Regions from separate parts of the Microbacterium sp. SGAir0570 genome, predicted to be linked through region 2. Evidence: predicted binding sites of a transcription regulator. Region 2 holds the regulator's gene; the other holds the start of a gene.
What was found. Region 2 encodes LexA, which represses DNA repair genes until DNA is damaged. Its sites were predicted from a motif close to TCGAACANNTGTTCGA; they were not measured.
Positions count from the first base shown of each region.

Region 1: the regulator LexA is predicted to act here: its motif matches at 4,879-4,894, upstream of C1N74_RS15295 (HNH endonuclease signature motif containing protein).

Region 1 is NZ_CP027929.1:3,221,646-3,229,089, reverse strand. It holds gene C1N74_RS15310 (alginate lyase family protein) at 1-1,083, shown strand, start outside; gene C1N74_RS15305 (zinc-dependent alcohol dehydrogenase family protein) at 1,189-2,211, opposite strand; gene C1N74_RS15300 (intradiol ring-cleavage dioxygenase) at 2,329-3,303, opposite strand; gene C1N74_RS15295 (HNH endonuclease signature motif containing protein) at 3,411-4,844, opposite strand; gene C1N74_RS15290 (DUF3140 domain-containing protein) at 5,041-5,373, shown strand; gene C1N74_RS15285 (alpha/beta fold hydrolase) at 5,418-6,224, shown strand; gene C1N74_RS15280 (GIY-YIG nuclease family protein) at 6,256-6,639, opposite strand; gene C1N74_RS15275 (NADP-dependent oxidoreductase) at 6,742-7,444, opposite strand, start outside.
Region 2 is NZ_CP027929.1:1,112,559-1,120,002, forward strand. It holds gene hflX (GTPase HflX) at 1-1,275, shown strand, start outside; gene C1N74_RS05205 (prolyl oligopeptidase family serine peptidase) at 1,394-3,310, opposite strand; gene lexA (transcriptional repressor LexA) at 3,389-4,054, opposite strand; gene C1N74_RS05215 (LysM peptidoglycan-binding domain-containing protein) at 4,311-4,667, shown strand; gene C1N74_RS05220 (histidinol-phosphate transaminase) at 4,710-5,795, shown strand; gene hisB (imidazoleglycerol-phosphate dehydratase HisB) at 5,792-6,397, shown strand; gene hisH (imidazole glycerol phosphate synthase subunit HisH) at 6,394-7,056, shown strand; gene priA (bifunctional 1-(5-phosphoribosyl)-5-((5-phosphoribosylamino)methylideneamino)imidazole-4-carboxamide isomerase/phosphoribosylanthranilate isomerase PriA) at 7,115-7,444, shown strand, end outside.

The sequences.
Region 1 (7,444 bases), 1.3 Mb from region 2:
CGCCTGTCGGGCGAGGCCCGCTACGGTGCGCATGCCGCGCAGTTCATCGACGCCTGGACCACGACGGTCGAATGCGTGCGCACCCGCGAAGATTCCGCGCTCGCCTTCAGCTACCACTTCCCGGCTTTCGTCCATGCTGCCGAGCTGCTGCGCGGCACGTCGGTGTGGAGTGCGGCCTCGGAGGCCGTGTTCGCCGGCTTCCTGCGCGAGACGGCGTCGCCGGTCGCGGCGTCGATCCTGCACCGCACGAACAACTGGGGCAGCTGGGCCCTCGAGACGACGACCGCCGTGGCGGCGTACCTCGACGACGAGGCGGGGCTCGACGCGGCGAACGCGCGCGCCGTCGAGCTGCTCGAGCACCAGATCGACGAGAACGGGCACCTCCCGGAGGAGGTCGATCGGAACAACGGCGTCGGAGACTACGGCATCTGGTACACCCATTTCTCGCTGCTGCCGCTCTTCCTCGTCGCCGAGACGCTGTCGGTGCACGGGTACGACGTGCACGCTCACGTCAACGCGAACGGGCGCGGGCTCGCCGACGCCGCGGACGCCGCGACGGGATGGGTCGCCGACCCGGCATCCTTCCCCTATTACACGGGCGACCCGGCGAAGCTCGCGAATGTGCGAACCATCGACTACCTGCGCGACGCGGGGGTCCTGGCGCACAGCATGAGCTACTTCGAGCTGGCGCAGAACCACTTCCCGACGGACCAGCGCGCGGCGCTGCTCGCCGAGGAAGGGCCGATGACGACGATCCACTCGGCGCCGTACCTGAGCCTCACCCACGGTGGACTCGCCGACGTCACGGCGGCACCCGGTGAGGGTGAGCCGGGCACGGGCGAGCCGGGAGGGGGAACCCCCGGCGGCACGGGTTCGCCGGGAGGGTCGTCGGGAGGGTCGTCGGGCATCGGTCCGGCCGGGGCGCCGGCCGGTGGCTCGGACGCCCGGGCGATCGGCTCGCTCGCGGCATCCGGAGGCCAGGTCTCGCCCGCGCCGCTGGCGCTCGCCGCAGGGCTGAGCCTCGTCGGCCTGCTCCTCATCGTCGCGCGGGTGCGCCGGCGAGCGGTCACGACGCGGGGCTGAGCCCGGTCTGCCGCGATCCCGGATGCAAGGGATCGCGGCAGACACGCCGTGCCGGCGGCATCCTGGACGGGGTGTCGGATCGGATGCCGTGAATCCCGGTGCCGGTCAGAGGGTGAGCAGCACCTTCGTGGCGCGGCGCTCGTCCATGGCCCGGTAGCCCTCGGCGGCATCGTCGAGCGGCAGCGTCAGGTCGAAGACGGCGCCCGGGTCGATCGCCCCCGACATGATGAGTTCGATCAGCTCGGGGAGGTACTGCCGCACGGGAGCCGGCCCGCCGTGCAGGTGCACGCCCGATCCGAAGAGTTCGGCGCCGGGAAGCTCGACGTCGTGTGAGACCCCGACGTATCCGACGTGACCGCCGGCGCGGGTGGAGCGGATCGCCTGCATCATCGACTCCTGCGTGCCGACCGCTTCGATGACCGAGTGCGCGCCCAATCCGTCGGTGAGCTGCTTGATTCGCGCGACGCCGTCGCCGCCGCGCTCCTCGACGATGTCGGTCGCGCCGAACCGGCGGGCGAGCGCCTGGCGGTCGGCGTGGCGCGACATCGCGATGATGCGCTCGGCCCCGAGCTGCTTGGCCGACAGGATGCCGAGAAGTCCGACGGCGCCATCGCCGACGACCGCGACGGTCTTGCCGGGGCCGGCCTGAGCGGCGACGGCGGCGAACCACCCGGTGCCGAGCACGTCGGATGCCGCCAGCAGGCCGCGGATCTGGTCGTCGGTGGGCTGGCCCGGGACGACGACGAGCGTGCCGTCGGCCAGGGGGACGCGCAGGCGTTCGGCCTGCGAGCCGAGACGGCCCATCGGCACGCGGTCGACGCAGTGCGACTGGTAGCCGTCGCGGCAGATCTCGCAGGTGTTGTCGGAGGCGATGAACGAGCCGACGACGAAGTCGCCGACGGAGAGTCCGCTGACATCGTCGCCGATCTGCTCGACGACGCCGACGTACTCGTGCCCCATCGGGATGGGGCGCTTGATGGCGTCTTCGCCGCGATAGGGCCACAGGTCGGAGCCGCAGATGCAGGCCGCCGCCACGCGGATGACGGCATCCGTGGGCTTCTCGATGACCGGGTCGGGGCGTTCCTCGACGCGGACGTCGCCGGGGGCGTGCATGATGACTCCGCGCATGGTGGTTGTCCCTTCGTAGCGGTGATCCCATTCCACCTCATGCGAGGGCCGGCGGGTCCCTCCTGGCCAGCCATGAGGGTTGCGTGGCATCATGCGGGCTCACGCTGCGAGGACGGTTCAGGGTCGGCCGGGCGATCTGCCGCCCGGAGCGGCGCCCGCCGTCGGGGTCGTGGTCGTGTCGACTCGCGCCGTGAGTGAGACGCCGTACCCGGATGACGTGTCTCCTGAGACCGTCGCGAGCTGGAGCGCGCCGCCGTCGTCGCCGAAGACGTTGTCGGAGGCGAGCGACACCTGCTCGAGGTTGCGCGCGGAACCGCTGTAGGCAGGGAGCGCGTAGACGGCGGTGCAGATGTCCTCGGGGAGGGCGACCTGGGATGTCGCGACGGCGTTCGCGGCGTCGGTCATCGCCGACGTGTCGGGGTACACCTCGAAGTGGATGTGCGGCCACCGGCCCGTGTAGCAGGCGGGGATGACCGAGGTGAAGGTGACGACGCCGGATGTGTCGGCAACCTGCACGCCGCGCAGGTAGGTCTCGTTCTCGACCCCGTTCGAGTACATCGAGTACCCGCCGGCGGCGTCGCAGTGCCAGACGTAGACCGCGGCACCCGCGAACGGGACGTCGCCCCGGGCCGTGTCGAGGATCGTGAGCCGGAGGGTCATGGGCACGCCATCGGCCGTCGTCCCGCCTTCGAGCGACGATCGGATGTCGCTGCGGACGATTCCGGACCGCTCGAGGATGTCGGGTCCGTTCGACCCGTCGCCGGGGTAGGGGCCGGCGGTTTCGTCGGGGATCTCGCCCGCCGGCAGGCTCGCGCCGGCGTCCGGCGTCGCGGGTGGCGTCGACGCCGCCGGTGATGCCGGTGTCGCGGTGGCCGAGGCCGACGGCGAGGCGGTCGCCGTGGGAGTGCAGGCCGCGAGAGCTGCGGCGCCCAGTCCGAGGCCGGCGAGGCTCAGCACGGAGCGGCGGCTCATCAGCGTGCGGATGTCGAACGGGGCGCCCTGGTCGACGACCTCGTCGTCGGCGCGGTCGAGCAGACGGCCCTCGTAGGCCGGCCCTGCGGGCGTGTGGTCGGGTTCGGGGATGCGGTTCACGTCGGACTCCTCAGTCGGTTCGACCACCGAGCATCGCCGGTCAGCCCATCCGTATCGTTGGGTGGACCTATGCGCCGGATATGAGACCCGCCCGAGACGCCGCGCGGTCAGAAGGGTGGTCTGTCCGGTGGCGGGTCGGCGGTGTCGATGGTGAAGCACACCGCGGGTATGGGGACGTCTTCGCGGTAGACCCGCCCGAGGGGTGAGGTCCATTCGAGGACCCCGCCGCCGAGCTGCCGGACTTCCCATTTCGTGAATTGCTTCATCGAATGGTGCCGCTGGCAGAGGTGGGCGAGGTTGAAGATGTGGGTGTGCCCACCCAAAGCGTGATCGACGGTGTGGTCGATCTCGCAGCGGATCGCCGCTCGGCGGCATCCCGGGAACCGGCAGTGCTGATCCCGGGCGGTGAGCAGTTTCTTCATCGATGCGGTGGGCCGGTGGGTGTCGATCTCGACCGGGGTCCGGGTGACCGGGTCGATGAAGAGCCGGTCCCACTCCGATACCTGTCCCGCGAGCTGTCGTGCCGTGTCGGCGTCGATCAGCCCAGCCCCGACCGCCTCGGCCGGGTGCTCGTCGCGCCCCGTCAGGGTCTCGGCGGTGACGGCGACTTGCACCCGGGCTCGGATCGCGCCGAGTCCACCGGGCCGGTCGGTCCCGTAGGTCGGGTCGATCACGGGTGCCCCGCCGAGCACCAGGTCGCCGAGGATGTCGGCCCGCAGTTGATCCATCGTGCGCGTATCGGCGGGCTCGCCCGACCCGGCGGCATCTGGATCGCCCGGGTTAGGGCCATCCGCGCCGCCGGCGCCAGCAACATCCGCGCCAGCCATCCCGCCGGCATCCTCGCCGGTGGCATCCGCGCCAGCCCCGGCACTCTCCACCCGGGCGTCCTTCACCGACTGTCCCATCTGCGTGAGCCGGTCGAGCATCCCCGTGGCGATCGCCGTGGGCAGGTTCGCGATGAGGTTCGACATCCCGTCCGTGCCGTGGAACACGCGAACGCATCGTTCCGCCGCCGCGGCCTTGTGCCGCTCGGTGAACGTCTGCGGGTGCAGCCGGGCCGCGAGAGCTTCGAGCGTCCCTCGAACCCGGGAGGGCACGTCGCGTTCGCACACCGCGATCGCTGCCTCGGCGAACGCATCGCGCACCTCCGCGGGCACCCCCGCGCCGACTTTCACCACCACGTCGACGTGGCCGCGTTCGATCCGCCGTGAAACCCACGCCTCGAACACCGCGGGATAGTCGTCGATGACGGTCATCGCATGGTCGATCTCACCCTGCAACCGCCGGTCGGTGAGCCGCGCCATCCCCGCCGCCTCGGCCGCGACCGACCGCAGCTCCATGTCCGACGCCATCCCCCGCACCCCGTCACGCTGCGCCTCACGCAACGCCGACCGACCCAGCTCCGCCAACGCACGAACCCGCGAGACATCAGCCGCATGGAACTGGTCGAGCGCCTCCGCGAACACGGAGAACGCGTCGGCGTGCGGCGACGCATCTGCGGCACCGTCGCGCCCGAGCCCTCCACCGTCGTTCGATGTCATGTTCCCATAATGTCAGTGACCTCCGACATTGGAGGTGGATATACGTTCGACGGTGGATAAGTCGCGACGTACGCGAATTGTGCAGGAATCGCCATACCCGCCGACAGCAGAAACCGCGAAAAGGCGGCATGACGCGCTGACTCATCCTGCTGTCAAGAGGATGCGGCTGGGGCGCAGCCGCGGGCACCATCGCACCATGAGTGACGACGACGACCAGACGCGGCACGAGTTCCGCGACGCCGTGAACATGAGCCCCGCCGAGCTCGAGAAATGGCTCGATACCGACGAGTCGAAGAAGGTCGGTCAGAAGGACGGCGGCGGTGAGTCGACGGGCCACCAGTCGGGCCGACGCATCGTCGACCTCCTCCGCACCAAGAAGGACGAGCTCACCGAATCGGACCTGAAGCACATGCGGAAAGTCGTCGGCTACGTCAACCGGCACCTCGCGCAGCGCCCCTCGGGCGACATTACCGAGACGGCCTGGCGCTATTCGCTCATGAACTGGGGCCACGACCCCGCGAAGAAGTGACTGCCTCCGCCGAGCAGGCCTCCGCCGCGCGGGAGAATGGAGCCGTGAGCATCCCCGCGTCCTCAGGTCTGACCGAGCTGCCCGAACCGCGATTCGTCCTCGTGGGCGAGGACGGCCACCGCATCGCCACCTACTCGTGGGGAGAGGACGACCTTCCGACGGTCGTCGTCGTGCACGGGTTCGCGTCGAACACGAAGGACAACTGGGTCTCGACCGGGTGGGTGCGCGACCTTCAGCGCGCGGGCTTCCGCGTGCTCGGTCTCGATCAGCGAGGACACGGTGCGAGCGACAAGCCGCATCGTGCCGCCGACTACGACCTGCACCAGCTCGCATCCGACGTCGAAGCTGTGCTCGACACCTATCTCGTCGACACGGCGATGTACGTCGGCTACTCGCTGGGCGCGCGTGTGGGCTGGGAGGTGCTCCAGGACTTCTCCGCGCGCATCACGCGCGGCGTGCTGGGCGGCGTGCCCGACGGCATCCCGCTCGCGCGCCTCGACATCGATCAGGTGCGCGCGCTCGTCGAGAACGGCACCGAGGTGACCGACCCCGTCACGCAGAACTACGTGCGGCTCACCGAGCGCGTCCCCGGCAACGACCTGCGGGCGCTGCTGGCGATCGCCGGCGGCATGCGCGCCTCCGGCACCGTCGATCCCGACCCCGCGAACGCGCCGGAGCAGCCCGTGCTGTTCGCCACGGGATCTCGTGACGCCATCATCGAGGGATCGAAAGCGCTCGCCGCCGCGACGCCGCAGGGGCGCTTCGTCGAGATCCCCGACCGGCACCACTTCAACGCACCGGGGTCGCGGGTGTTCCGCCAGACCGCGATCGAGTTCCTCACGGAGGGATGACGCCGTATCCGCCCGGGCGCCGGCTGCGGCGTCAGGACGACGCGCGCCGATACGCGTCGCCGAGCCATCGGTCGTAGGCGAGCCACGGATCGGATGCCGCCGCCCGTACCGTCTCGATGTGCTCGGTCAGCGGGCTCACGAGGGTGAACCACTCGCCGCCCTCGCGCAGCGCGGCGAACTCGCGGTGCCGCTGCTGCTCGAGCGACCGCCCGCCGCGTTCGAATGCGAGGAGCTCGTCGTGCCGGATGGCGGCGAGTCGCTGCCGTGGCCGCTCGCTCGTGCCGATCTTCACGCGGGCGCCGAATCGCAGGTAGTAGACGACGGCTACGACCGGGCGGGGCAGGTCGGCGTCGAAGGCGTCACCCAGACGCCATCCGCAGCGCCGGCACACCCAGTGCCCCGTATCGGGGCTCATGCCGCCGGAGCGTCCGCCGCACAAGCGGCAGGCGGACGGCATCTCGGATATCGAGGAGGCGGGCACGACTCCAGGATCGCGCCCGCCTCCGACATCCACCCGTCAGACCGTGACGACGATCTTGCCGCGGGTGTGCCCCTCTTCCAGACGGGCGTAGGCGGCGGCGGCGTCGTCGAGCGGGAAGGTCTCGGCGACTTCGACCCGCAGCGAACCGTCGGCGGCGAGACGCGCGAGCTCGGCGAGCTGCGCGGCATCCGGGCGAACCCAGATGTAGTTGCCGCCGAACTCGGATGCCGCCCGCGGGTCGGCGATCGAGGTGACGACACCGCCCTCGCGCAGCAGGTCGCGCGTGGAGTCGAGCGAGCTGCCACCCGCGAAGTCGAGCACGACGTCGACGCCGTCGGGAGCGATCTCGCGCACCCGGCCGGCCAGGCCGTCGCCGTAGACGACGGGCTCGGCGCCGAGCCCGCGGAGGTAGTCGTGGTTGCGCTCCGACGCGGTGCCGATGACGCGCGCGCCACGCAGGCGGGCGAGCTGAACACCGAACGATCCCACTCCGCCGGCCGCGCCGTGGATGAGGACGGTCGATCCCTCTCCGACGGCCGACCGCTCGATCGCCTGCAGCGCGGTCAGGCCGGTGAGCGGAATCGCAGCGGCCGCGGTGAAGTCGAGACCGTCCGGCTTGCGCGTGGCCGTGCGCACGGGGACCGCCATGTACTCGGCGACCGAGCCGCCGCTCACGACATCGGCGCGCGCGTAGGCCAGCACCGGGTCGCCGACCTGGAACTCCGGGGTGTCGAGACCG
Region 2 (7,444 bases):
TACCGCCAGCTGCGACTCGAGAACGTCGTGCTCGTCGGCGTCTACCCCCAGGGGTCGCAGGAGGACGCGGAGAACTCGCTGCGCGAGCTCGCGGCGCTGGCCGAGACCGCCGGCGCGGTCGTGCTCGACGGCGTGCTCCAGCGGCGGCCGCATCCGGACCCCGCGACCTACATCGGACGCGGCAAGGCCGCCGAGCTGCGCGACCTCGTCGCCGCGGTCGGAGCCGACACCGTGATCGCCGACACCGAGCTGGCGCCGAGTCAGCGGCGTGCCCTCGAGGACGTCGCGAAGGTCAAGGTCATCGACCGCACGACGGTCATCCTCGACATCTTCAGCCAGCACGCGAAGAGCCGTGAGGGCAAGGCCCAGGTCGAGCTCGCCCAGCTCGAGTACCTGCTTCCGCGCCTGCGAGGCTGGGGCGAGTCGATGAGCCGTCAGGCCGGTGGCCGGGTCGGCGCCGGCGGCGCGGGCATGGGCTCGCGCGGACCGGGTGAGACGAAGATCGAGCTCGACCGTCGCCGCATCCGCACCCGTATGGCGCAGCTGCGCAAGCAGATCCGCGAGTTCGCGCCGTCGCGCGAGGCCAAGCGGGCGGAGCGCCGGCGAAACACGATCCCCTCGGTTGCGATCGCCGGCTACACCAACGCCGGCAAGTCGAGCCTGCTCAACCGGCTGACGAGCGCCGGCGTCCTCGTCGAGAACGCCCTGTTCGCGACGCTGGATGCCACCGTGCGCCGGGCCGAGGCCGCCGACGGCCGCGTCTTCACGCTCACCGACACCGTCGGCTTCGTGCGCAATCTGCCTCATCAGCTCGTCGAGGCCTTCCGGTCGACGCTCGAGGAGGTGTCGGGTGCGGACGTCATCGTGCACGTCGTGGACGGGTCGCATCCCGATCCTGCGGCACAGCTCGCGACCGTCCGCGATGTGATGGGCGACGTGGGCGCTCGTGCGACGCGCGAGCTCGTCGTGTTCAACAAGGCCGACCTCGTCGACGACGATGCTCGGCTGCTGCTGCGCGGGCTCGAGCCGACGGCGCACTTCGTGTCCTCGCGCACCGGCGAGGGCATCGATGAGCTCCGCGCCGCCATCGAGGACGCGCTGCCGCTGCCGGCCGTCGAGGTGCGCGCGCTCGTGCCGTACGACCGCGGCGACCTGATCTCGGCCGTGCACGAGAGCGGCCACATCGTCGAGACGTCGCACGAGCAGGACGGGACCGCCGTGCACGCGCATGTCTCGGAGCGTCTCGCAGCCGAGCTTGCGCCCTACGCCGTCTGAATCGGCGCGCGGCGATACACCTGCAGGGTCGGTGGTGTCGGTGAGTCCTCCGCGCGCGTGGAAGGCCTCACCAGCACCACCGGCCTGACGGATGTATCAGCACCGGGCGTCGCGGGGCTCAATCGAGCGCGAGCGGTGCGACGCCGGGGGTGTCGAAGCCGAAGACCCGGCCGAGGAACGCCAGCTCGCTCTCGAGCGCGTTCACGATCGTCTCGGTGCGCCGGAACCCGTGTCCCTCGCCCGCGTACAGCACGTAGGCGTGGGGCACACCGTGCGCCACGAGCGCGTCGCGGATGGCCTCGGCCTGCGCCGGCGGCACGACGGCGTCCTCGTCGCCCTGCAGGAGCAGCAGCGGCACCCGGAACCGCTCGGGCCGGCTCAGCGGCGATCGCTCGATGTAGACCGGCTCGGCTTCGGGGAGGGGGCCGATGAGACCGTCGAGGTACCGCGCCTCGAAGTCGTGCGTCTCGGCGGCCAGAGCACGCGCATCGCCGACACCGTAGCGCGAGACGCCCGCCCCGAAGACATCCGTTCCGACGAGCGCCGCGAGCACGGTCCAGCCGCCGGCGGATCCTCCCTCGATCGCCAGCCGTGACGGATCCGCGAGACCCTCGTCGGCGAGACCGCGTGCGGCCGCGGCGACGTCGTCGACGTCGACGACACCCCACTGTCCCTTCAGCCGTTCGCGGTAGGAACGGCCGTATCCCGTCGAGCCGCCGTAGTTGACGTCGAGGACGCCGATGCCGCGGCTCGTGAAGTAGGCCACCTTGCTGTCGGCCGCGCCGCCCACGTGCGAGGTCGGCCCGCCGTGCACCCAGACCAGGTACGGGGGCAGTTCGTCGGCCGGCGCGGTGACGTCGGGGTTGGTCGGCGGGTAGGCGAAGGCATGCACCAGGCCGTGCGGGCCCTCCGTCGTCAGCTGCCGGGCGTGCGGGATCCACGATGCGTCGACGTCCGGAGCACCGCCGCGGACCGCGCTCGTCTCGCCGGTGTCCAGGTCGACGAGCCACAGGCCCGCCCCTCCCGGCATCGCCCCGCTGACGAGGGCGCGGCTGCCGCGGACGTCTTCGATCTGCACGCGTGCGGTGGCGGGGAAGGGAAGCGGGATGGCGCCGCCGTCGCGGTCCACGATCACGAGCTGGTCCGATCCGTGGGTGCGCACGGCCACCAGGCGGCCGTCATCGAGCGGCGCGTACCAGCGGGTGCCGAGCACCCACAGGCCACCACCCGTGTCGGCGTCGGCGGGCGAGACGGCCGTGGGCGGGGCGTCGGTCGCGGGGTCGACGCGGTAGACATTCCAGCGTCCGGTCGGCTCGTCGGCGAAGAACAGCGCGCCGTCGTCGGTCCACTCGGGCTGCAGCGCGGCGGTGGCGCCGCCCGCGACGTCACGGATGCCGCGGGCGGCGTCCAGGTCGGCGACGCGGATGCGCGTGCGGTCCCAGGGCATGTCGGGGTGATCCCAGGCCACCCAGGCGAGGCGCGAGCCATCGGGCGACAGCGCCGGCTGGGCGACGAAGTCGCTGCCGCCGGCGAGCTCGGTCACGCTCGAGGCGTCGGGAACCTCGGCGCTGTCAGCGCGCTCGATGCGGACGATGTGGCGCTCGGGCGTGCCGCCGGGTCGTTCGCGTTCGCGAACCGCGAGGAGGACGCCGCGTTGCCAGCGGAGGCCCCCGTAGTGCGTCCCGGTCTCCTCCGGAGTGAGCGGTCGGGGATCGCCGCCCGGGCGAAGGCTCCGGATGCGCTGGTCGGACTTGTCGACGAAGAACAGCTCGCCGTCATCCGACACCGTCCAGGCGCCGCCGCCGTACTCGTGCACGCGCGAGCGTGCGTTCCAGGGCGCGGGGAGGACGACCTGCGCGGTGCCGTCGCCGCGGCGGCGCATGACCGCGACGCGACCGGCCTCGTCGGGCAGCGACTCGCCCCACCAGATCTCATCACCGACGAAGCTCGCGCCGTCGAGGCGCAATGATGACGCGCTGGCCCATGCCGCGGTCAGGGGAGACGGCCAGGAACCATAGGGAAGCTGCTGCGACATACAGCCACGCTACGCGAGGCCTGGCTTCCCGACCTCGTCCGGGGAGACGGTGGGGAGCGGATGCCGTCCCGGGGCGCCTCAGACCGTGCGCAGAACCGCCACGACCTTACCGAGCACCGTCGCGTCGTCGCCGAGGATCGGCTCGAACGCCGAGTTGCGGGGGAGGAGCCACGTGTGGCCGTCGCGCTGGCGGAGCGTCTTCACCGTCGCCTCGCCGTCGAGCATGGCCGCGACGATCTCGCCGTTGTCGGCGGTTGCCTGCGCCCGCACGACGACCCAGTCGCCGTCGCAGATGGCCGCGTCGATCATCGAGTCGCCGACGACCTTGAGCATGAACAGCTCGCCCTTGCCGACGAGCTGGCGCGGCAGCGGGAAGATCTCCTCGACCTGCTGGTCGGCGGTGATCGGCACGCCTGCCGCGATGCGGCCCACGAGCGGCACGAGGGCGGCGTCGCCGAGGGCGGGCGCGGCGTCGGCCGGGTTCTCGCCGGCGGTGCCCGGGAGATCGATGAGCACCTCCATCGCGCGGGTCTTGCCGGGGTCGCGCCGCAGGTAGCCGCTGAGCTCGAGCTGGTTCAGCTGGTGGGTGACGCTGGACAGCGACTTGAGGCCGACCGCGTCGCCGATCTCGCGCATGCTCGGCGGGTAGCCGTTGCGGGCGATCGCGTTCTGGATCACCTCGAGGATCGCGAGCTGCTTGTCGCTCAGATTCTTGCGTCGTCGCGTCTGCGGCTTCTCGCTCATACCGCCGGTCTCCTGTCGTCGCGCCCCGCCCCCGACCCGATGTCGGAGGTTCATGGTGGGCTCTCGCTGTCGAAAAGGTAGCCCGATACGACGGCGACATCGCGGAACGCTCCGCGTGTCTCTTCGATCGGTCTCCGATTTCGGTGGGTGGTTGACACCACACAATATCGAAGATACGTTCGGAACCGAAGTTCGCACCCGTCTCTCCCGGCCGAGAGGCGCGGGCGAATCTTCCTACCGCTCCCGAGGAGATGCCATGACCACGATCGATGCCCGCTTCGCACCGGCCCCCCGTACCCGCCTGCGTCTGACGCGCCGCGGACGCCGCGTCGTCGCCACGATCGCCGCCCTTCCGGCGGTCGTCGCCATCACGGCAGCCGTGCTCTCGGGGGGAGGCGCGCTCGCCTCGAGCGAGGTCGGCGCCCCCGCCGGCTCGTTCACGACCGTGACCGTGATGTCCGGCGAATCGCTCTGGTCCATCGCCGAAGAGGTGGCGCCCGCCGCCGACCCCCGCGATGTCGTCGATGCGATCATCCGGCTGAACGCTCTCGGCTCGGGCCAGCTCGAGGCCGGCCAGACGCTTGCGATCCCGGCCGAGTACGCCGCGAGCTGACTCCGGCGGCAACAGTGGCGCGCGCGGCCTAGCATGGGTGGGATGAGCCCGAGTCTGGATGATCTGCCCCTCAGAGACGATCTGCGAGGCCTCACCCCGTACGGCGCCCCGCAGGCGCCGCTTCCGGTCGCGCTGAACGTCAACGAGAACACGCATCCCGTTCCCGAAGAGGTCGCCGACGACATCCTGGATGCCGTAGCCCGCGCCCTGCGCGACGTCAACCGCTATCCCGACCGCGAGTTCACGCACCTCCGCGAGTCGTTCGCCGAGTACCTCGGCCACGGCCTGACCCCCGATCGCATCTGGGCAGCGAACGGATCGAACGAGGTCCTGCAGCACCTCCTCCAGGCCTTCGGAGGCCCGGGACGCACCGCGATGGGCTTCGGCCCCACGTACTCTATGTACCCCCTGCTGACGCGCGCGACCGGCGCCCAGTACGTCACGGGGACACGCGGACCCGACTTCACGCTCGATCCCACCTCCGCCGCAGCCCAGGTCGCCGAGCTCCGCCCGGACGTCGTCTTCCTGTGTGCGCCCAACAACCCCACCGGCACACCCCTCGGGCTCGACGTCATCGAGGCGGTGTACGGGGCCACCGACGGCATCGTGATCGTCGACGAGGCCTACCAGGAGTTCGCACCGCGCGAAAGCTCCTCCGCTCTGACGCTTCTCGGTGAGCGCAACCGGCTCGTCGTGTCGCGCACGATGAGCAAGGCCTTCGCCTTCGCCGGCGCCCGCGTCGGCTACCTCGCCGCCGACCCCACGCTCATCGACGCGCTCCGGCTCGTCCGGCTGCCGTACCACTTGAGCGCGCTGACGCAGGCGGCGGCGACAGCCGCCCTCTCCCACTCGACGACGATGCTCCGGATGGTCGACGAGATCGTCGCGCAGCGCGACCGGATGTCGGCGACGCTCGACGCCCTCGGCTATCACGCGTTCGAGAGCTGGACGAACTTCGTGCTGTTCGACGGCGTCGACGACCCGCGGGCGACCTGGCAGGCTCTGTACGACCGCGGCATCCTCGTCCGCGACGTGGGCATCCCGCACAGCCTGCGTGTGAGCGCCGGCACGGAAGACGAGACGACCGCGTTCCTCGAAGCACTGGCCTCGATAGACTCGGAGGCATGACCAGCCCCCGAACGGCCAGCATCCGTCGCGCCACGAGCGAGTCGAGCGTCGAGCTCGAGCTCAACCTCGACGGCACCGGGATCAGCACGATCGAGACGACCGTGCCGTTCTTCGACCACCTGCTGACGGCGTTCGCGAAGCACTCGCTCACCGACCTGACCGTGCGCGCGACGGGCGATACGCACATCGACGCGCACCACACGGTGGAGGATGTGGCGATCGTGCTCGGACAGGCGCTGCGTTCCGCGCTGGGCGACAAGTCGGGCATCTCCCGCTACGGTGATGCACTCGTCCCCCTCGACGAGGCGCTCGCGCAGGCGGTCGTCGACATCTCGGGGCGTCCGTACCTCGTGCACTCGGGGGAGCCGGACGGTTACGAGTTCCACCTCATCGGCGGGCACTTCACCGGTTCGCTCGTGCGGCACACGTTCGAGGCCATCGCGTTCAACGCCGGGCTGACGGTGCACGTCCGCGTCCTCGGCGGACGTGATCCGCACCACATCGCCGAAGCGGAGTACAAGGCGTTCGCCCGAGCTTTCCGGCAGGCGAAGGCGCTCGATCCGCTCGTGCACGGCATCCCCAGCACGAAGGGCGCCCTATGACCGAGGGTGACCGGACCGAACGCGCGCCGCTCGTCGCCGTGCTCGACTACGGGTCGGGCAACGTCCACTCGGCGGTCAAGGCTCTTTCCGCCGCGGGGGCAGATGCGCGGTTGACGTCGGACCGCGGCCTGATCCGCGACGCCGACGGGCTTCTCGTTCCGGGAGTCGGTGCTTTCAGCGCCGTCATGGCCGCCCTGCGCGAGAGCCGCGGCGACGAGATCATCGAGCGGCGCCTGGCCGGGGGACGTCCGGTGCTGGGCATCTGCGTCGGGATGCAGATCATGTTCGGCAACGGCGTGGAGCGCGGCGATGACACCGAGGGGCTCGGACAGTGGCCGGGCACCGTCACCGAGCTGCAGGCGCCCGTGCTGCCCCACATGGGCTGGAACACCGTCCGTGCCGGGGCGGGGTCGACGCTGTTCGACGGGCTGGAGGACGAGCGCTTCTACTTCGTGCACTCCTACGGCGCCCAGGACTGGAGCCTCGAGGTCATGAAGCCCTTCGCCGAGCCCGTGCTGACGTGGTGCGACTACGGCGCACCGTTCCTCGCCGCGGTCGAGAACGGGCCGCTGTCTGCGACGCAGTTCCACCCCGAGAAGTCGGGGGCCGCCGGCATCCGTCTCCTCGCCAATTGGATCGGCGCCCTGCCGCGCCACTAGTCTCCCTCTGGTGCGCTCGCGTGGACGAGCGCGCATCCCGACCCACCCCTGGAATGTGATGAACGACTTCGCGTCCACCCCCGAACTGATCCTCCTGCCCGCGGTCGACGTCGCCGACGGGAAGGCCGTGCGCCTGACCCAGGGCGAAGCCGGCAGCGAGACGACCTATGGCGACCCCGTCGACGCGGCCCTCGCCTGGGCCAAGCAGGGCGCGCAGTGGATCCATCTCGTCGACCTCGACGCCGCCTTCGGCCGAGGCAACAACGCCGCCGTGCTGCGCAAGGTCATCAAGCAGGTCAAGGGCGTGCAGATCGAGCTCTCGGGTGGCATCCGCGACGACGCGACGCTCGAGGCGGCCCTCGAGAGCGGAGCGACCCGCATCAACCTC